Regions from separate parts of the Pseudoalteromonas sp. MMG005 genome, predicted to be linked through region 2. Evidence: predicted binding sites of a transcription regulator. Region 2 holds the regulator's gene; the other holds the start of a gene.
What was found. Region 2 encodes MetJ, which represses methionine synthesis genes. Its sites were predicted from a motif close to TAGACGTCTAGACGTCTA; they were not measured.
Positions count from the first base shown of each region.

Region 1: metA (homoserine O-succinyltransferase) is a predicted target of MetJ. The motif match lies at 1,660-1,677, and genes of this name have one in related genera.

Region 1 covers NZ_JAGJEK010000005.1:76,269-79,698, forward strand. The annotation lists gene J8M01_RS05505 (contractile injection system protein, VgrG/Pvc8 family) at 1-35, shown strand, start outside; gene J8M01_RS05510 (DMT family transporter) at 681-1,577, opposite strand; gene metA (homoserine O-succinyltransferase) at 1,748-2,695, shown strand; gene J8M01_RS05520 (homocysteine S-methyltransferase family protein) at 2,685-3,430, shown strand, end outside.
Region 2 covers NZ_JAGJEK010000001.1:406,969-410,398, forward strand. The annotation lists gene metL (bifunctional aspartate kinase/homoserine dehydrogenase II) at 1-455, opposite strand, end outside; gene metB (cystathionine gamma-synthase) at 460-1,683, opposite strand; gene metJ (met regulon transcriptional regulator MetJ) at 1,980-2,300, shown strand; gene rpsQ (30S ribosomal protein S17) at 2,764-3,021, opposite strand; gene rpmC (50S ribosomal protein L29) at 3,021-3,212, opposite strand; gene rplP (50S ribosomal protein L16) at 3,212-3,430, opposite strand, start outside.

The sequences.
Region 1 (3,430 bases), on a different contig from region 2:
CATCTTATTTATTGTGCGAGCAAGTTCGTCGCTAATCAGCTCTGCTGGACTCTACAGAATAAATCCCGTGCTAACTGAATATATTTAGTTAACCTCAGGTTTGGATAAGGGTTTTGGAATAGAAAATGTTTTGAAAACAAACTTACGTCCAATCCAATGATGATATTTTGTTCAATATCAAGGCGCTTTTATACAGTAATAGCGGGCTATGACAAATGAAAGCAACGCCGAGAGTGAGAAAAATAGCTTTATTGGGCAAATTCGCTTATCCAGAGCTGAGGTTAGTTAGCACGGCTTTGGGCAAGTATTAGTTTGCATGTTCACTAACTATTAATTTTTAACTGTTTTTTTATGCAAAAAACAACCGGGTAGGTTGCTAAAAATCACTCTTTTTAGGCCAATAAGCCCTCATAAATTACTCAACAGCAAAAAGGCTGAACGCAATGTTAAGCATTTTTTGTATCTAAATTATGATGCTTTATGACATTTTTTGTAAAGCAAATAACCTTCTTCTATAACCCTACCTAGACACTCCTTTCTCCATATGGGCTATCCTCGCTTGCAAAAGCGGGCTCTGGCCTCCTTCCTACATTTTTGTATATCGTGCTGTGAGAGTTAATATGTTCAGCGCAAAATTATGTACCTAGTAATTATGTACTTAATAACTGCGTACTTAATAATTATGCACTTAATAATACAGCCACACCAAAGAACGCGAATACCCCGCCTATAATCATATTTCGAGTGATCACTTCTTTTTTTATCAAAGCCAATGTCATGACCATTAACGGTGCGGTGGCTAGCAGAGTTTGCGCGATAGCTGGGTCGGTATATTTGACCGCACCAAGTTGTAACCATAGGCCGATAAAAGTGCCAAAGAATACCGCAACGATCAGCCATTTCTTATTACTGATCCCGCTCAGCTTCACAGCTTGATTAATGCTGTGATCCTTCAAAAATACAACCAGCATAGCAACTGTCATGGTGCCTGAAAATAAACGGATCATAGCTGCCCATAAACTGCTCGTTGCCTCATCTGCCATTCCTGCCTTAGACATGACCATTCCGGCTGCTTGACACGCGGCCGCCAGTAGCGCAAAGCACACCCCAATTTTGTATTTTTTCTTATCAAGAGGAGGCAATTTTATACGTGGTTTAATCGCTAAGATGACGCCCATTGTGGTAACAATAATACCGGTCCATGCCATGGCATTTAAATAGGTGCCTAGTATTAAAATGTTGAGTATGCCAGTGATGGCGGGTGCCATAGATTCAATCACTAATGTTCTTGCTGGACCTATATTTCTCAGGGCTGCAAAATACGCACTATCTCCCACTGCAATTCCAATTACGCCACTGGCAACTAACCATATCCATGCATTTATTTCACTGGGTATGGCACTATCTTGCAGTAGCACTAGGCTAATACACATCATGGTGCAGGCCATTACGCCTTTACTTATGTTTAATTCTAGCGGTGATAAAGAGTGACTAAAACGCTTGTAGATGACTGTTGAACTTGCCCATACCATTGCAGCACTGATAGCTGCAATTTCTCCTAATCCCACACTCAACATCTGTTGTCCTTATATTTACTGAATTGTTTGTCATTTTTTTTGATTATTACAACTTCAGGCAAAGAAACAATCAAATAAAGTATAAATGTTTAGACGTCTGTACATCTAGAGGTTGAAATTTCTGTGGTTGTGGTCATAATAACAAGGTATCTTAAACTCAGGAGAAGCGTGTGCCGATCACCGTCAAAGACGAATTACCTGCTATTGTGCAATTGCGTCAAGAAAACGTGTTTGTAATGCCAAAAAGTCGTGCGAAGTCGCAAGAAATTAGACCTATGCGGTTGGCAATTCTAAACTTGATGCCTAACAAGGTAGAAACCGAAGTACAGTTTATTCGTTTATTGGCCAACTCTCCTTTACAAGTTAATGTTGACCTATTGCGTTTAGATACGCACCGCAGCTCTGAAAACTCAGAGCAACACCTAGATATGTTTTATCGTTATTTTTCAGATGTGAAGAATCAAAATTATGATGCTTTAATTGTGACTGGTGCACCCCTCGCGCATCTTGAATATGAAGACGTAACGTATTGGAATGAACTACAAGTATTTTTTGATTGGGCCGAAGGTCATGTGACATCGACGTTGTTCTCGTGTTGGGCAGCTCATGCAGGGCTATTTCATCATCATGGTTTAAAGCGAACGCTGAAAAAGAATAAACTCTGTGGGGTGTTTAAACATCGTTGTTATTTTGAACATGGTGCGTTGACCCGAGGTTTTGACGATGAGTTTGTCGTACCACACTCACGGTATGGCCACATAGATGAAGAGAAAATACGCCAAACTGAGGATCTCATTACGTTGGCTGGCTCAGAAAGGGTTGGTGCGTATTTGGTTAAAAACCAATCTGGAAGTCAAGTGTACTTAACGGGTCATCCTGAATATGATGCAGATACACTGCAAAAAGAATATAGGCGTGACCTCGAAAAAGGCCCTGATGCCGCAATGCCTGAAGGATATTTTCCAGATAACAATGCAGATAAAACACCTTCAAAAACGTGGCAAAGCCATGCCTTTTTGTTATTCTCAAATTGGTTAAACTACTATGTTTACCAAACCACACCGTATGATATTAATCTCGTTAGCCAAGATGTAAGGACTAACAACTATGCCGAATAATTTACCGCAGAATAAAAGTATCGCTTTAGCCGAGGCGATGAAAAATCGTATTTTGATCCTTGATGGTGCAATGGGGACCATGATCCAAGAATTCAAATTTGAGGAACAAGACTATCGTGGTGAGCGCTTTAAAGATTGGCATGTGTTGATCAAAGGTAATAACGATTTATTAAGCCTGACTAAGCCTGATGTGATCAGAGATATACACAGCCAGTTTTTAGCTGCTGGTGCAGATATTATTGAAACCAATACATTTAATGCCACGACTATTTCGATGGATGATTACGAGATGGCAAGTCTTAGTCGTGAAATTAATATAGAGTCGGCTAAATTGGCAAGAGCGGTGTGTGATGAGTTTACAGCACAAAACCCCAATAAACCGCGTTATGTTGCAGGTGTACTAGGGCCGACTTCAAAAACATGTTCAATTTCACCAGACGTTAACGATCCGGGTTATCGTAATATCACCTTTGACAAATTAGTTGCAGCGTATGTCGAGTCAACGCTCGCCCTTATTGAAGGTGGGGCAGATCTCATATTAATAGAAACTATTTTTGATACGCTCAATGCAAAAGCGGCATCATACGCGGTAGAAGAAGCGTTTGAACAAGCGGGCGTAACCTTACCTGTTATGATATCAGGCACTATCACAGATGCATCAGGGCGTACTTTATCAGGCCAAACAACGGAAGCATTTTACAACTCTATTCGCCATATTAAGCCCATTTCAATTGG
Region 2 (3,430 bases):
GCATCATGCAACGTAAACAATTGGCGGGCATCAATGCTGCGTGCAGCTACTTTAAGCTCATTTAGATAATGCGCTAATAACCGAGCCGACCATAGCTCACCATGGGCTAGTAAGGGAGATTCTTGTAATTCTGATTGTTGCGCTAATTGAGTAATGGCAACTAACTCAGCGTCTAGCTGCGCTTTGAGTGCTCGGTGTACATCGCCAGAGAACAACTCGTCAACCAGCTCACTCTGGTGCTTTTCCAACTGAATCAATACGTCTGAAAACGCTTGTTGATCTTGCTGTTGATAACTTTGCCAAAGCTTCACTAACGTGTTTGTGGTTTTACCCGCCGCAGAAACCACCACACAATCACCACTTTTACAATGCCCAAGTATTATTTGCGCAACGGCTTGATAGCGTGACGCAGAGCTTAAGCTTGAGCCACCGAATTTATGTACTACTCTTGTCATTTTTCTACCACAAAACCGTATGAGCCGGTGTTAATTTAAAAGTTTTTGCCTCATCAGATCCTGTGCTTTGACCTGGTGTAGTGCGTTTAAACGCTTGCTCTAGATCAGCCACCAAGTCATCTAGTTCTTCAATACCCACAGAAATTCGAATCAGCGTATCTCCTACGCCCGCTTCAAGACGAGCTGTCGCATCCATACCCGCATGCGTCATGGTCGCAGGATGACAAATTAAGCTCTCTACACCACCCAGTGATTCCGCCAATGAAAACTCTTTTAAAGAGGTCAAGAATGCAGCAGAGTCATTTAACCCGCCTTTTATGTCAAAGCTCACCATGCCACCGAAGCCAGCTTGCTGCTTTTTGGCCAATTCATGTTGTGGATGAGATTCTAAACCAGGGTAATACACTTGACTCACATAGTCCGATTGCTCTAAGTATTTGGCAATCGCCAAGGCATTTTCTTGATGCTGCTTTAAACGTACATTCAGCGTTCGTAAGCCACGAAGCGTTAAATAGCTATCAAAGGGCGCGCCCGTAATGCCAATGTTATTTGCCCACCATGCTAGCTCCTCACCCAGTTCCGCAGTACGTGCGATCACGGCACCACCGACCACGTCTGAATGACCATTAATATATTTAGTGGTTGAGTGAACCACAATGTCTACACCAAACTTAATGGGGTTTTGTAATGCCGGTGACAAAAAAGTGTTATCTGCAGCAACTAGTGCACCTGCTTGCTTAGCGGTTTTCACCACAGCTTCTATGTCTGTCAGGCGAAGAATAGGGTTGCTCGGTGTCTCAATCCATACCACTTTTGGCTTTATATCTAAAATTTGCTGATAGCTTTCAGACTGTGTTAAATCAAGTACTACAAGGTTTAATAAGCCACGCTTTTGCAATGATGTGAATAAACGATAACTGCCGCCATAACAGTCATGGGGGATCACCAACGTATCATCGCTATTTAATAGTTGCGTCACTAAGTGAACAGCAGACATACCCGTTGCGGTAATAATGCCTCTTTCTCCGCCTTCTAGCTGAGCTAATGTTTCAGCTAAAATATCTCGATTAGGGTTACCACTGCGACCATAATCATAATCTCGTTTGGTATCAAAATCTGCAAATGAGTACGTAGTTGATAGGTATAACGGCGGTACGACCGCACCATGGTGCTTGTCTGCTTCTATGCCATGGCGTACTGCGATGGTTGATTTATTACGTTCACTCATATCATCACCTAGATAGTTGGATGTTTAGACGTCTAAAAGGTTAGATTAATAAATACTAGAAGTCAAAACATTTATACTGCTAAATGGCTATTTACTTAGTATTTGACTATCTTATTTAAACCGATAAAATTTCGCCACTTCAAAAAAATGATCGCGAATACGATCGAACGAAGCACTTACTATGGCAAGTAAAGGGGCTTTTGCCTAGACCATCACAAACAATGTCATATAATGACAACCAGTAAGTACATAGTTCCGTCGGATAGGCACTACACAATAAAGGCAACAACAACATTATGGCTAAATGGAATGGTGAATATGTTCACCCGTATGCAGAACACGGTAAAAAGTCTGAACAAGTAAAAAAGATCACTGTATCAATCCCGTTGAATGTATTGAAAGTGTTAACTGACGAGCGTACTCGCCGACAAGTTAATAATTTACGTCATGCAACCAATAGCGAGCTACTGTGTGAAGCATTTTTACATGCATTTACTGGGCAACCTTTGCCAAACGATGAAGATTTACGAAAAGATAATCCAGAAAAAGTACCTGAAGAAGTGCGTCAAATTATGGAGTCTATGGGGTTAGAAGTGCCTATCATTGATGAAGAATAGTCAATATGAAGCCCCGTCGTGGGCTTCCTATTCTTGTTTTTATACCCGATGATATCCTTTAACTTACTACCCGAAATAACCGTATCGCCGCAGTAATTAAACCCATTAACCTCATTCTTAATTACAATATACGCTTATTAATTCAATACACTTGTTATTACACATCACTTTACATCAGAAAACCTATCTTCATCGACCACATATGGCAAAAGCACGTTGCCTAAAACGCGCTCTGTAATTCGTATAACAGCGCAAGTCTATACATAGCAGAGTAAAATAGAAGTGATATAAACGACTGTGCGGGTATCGTGAAATAGTACAATGAAATGGCTATTGCTAAGCAATATCAGCATGCTGAGGTTAGTAAAAATATAGATGAATTTATACGGGCCTACAAAAACAAAAGCCCCAGCCAAAGGCCGGGGCTTTCAAAGACAAATCTTAAATTAGTTTAAAACTAAAATTAAGCTTGCTTAGGACGTGCAATAACGTCTACTAAAGTCCAAGATTTATTCTTAGAGATAGGAGCACATTCACGAATAGTAACTGTGTCGCCTGCTTTAGCTGTATTGCTCTCGTCATGTACGTGCAACTTAGTTGTACGCTTGATGTATTTACCGTAGATCGGGTGCTTAACCTGACGTTCGATACCTACAACAATAGACTTTTCCATCTTATCGCTGATCACACGACCTTGAAGAGTACGGATTTTATCAGTCATTATGCACCTGCCTTCTGGTTGATAACCGTTTTAACACGCGCAATACTGCGACGTACTTTTCTTAACTCGTGAGTCTGAGCTAGCTGACCAGTGCTTGTTTGCATGCGCAGGTTAAACTGCTCACGAAGAAGCTCAAGAAGTTCAGCATTAAGCTCTTCAACGCTTTTGTCTTTAAGTTCGCTAGCTTTCATCACATTACCGTCCGAGTTACAAATGTTGTTTTGAAAGGTAATTTACGAGCTGCAAGGTTGAATGCTTCACGAGCAAGCTCTTCTGGCACACCTTCCATCTCATAAAGTACTTTGCCTGGCTGGATTTCTGCAACCCAGTACTCAACAGAGCCTTTACCTTTACCCATACGAACTTCAAGCGGTTTGTTTGTGATTGGCTTGTCTGGGAACACACGGAT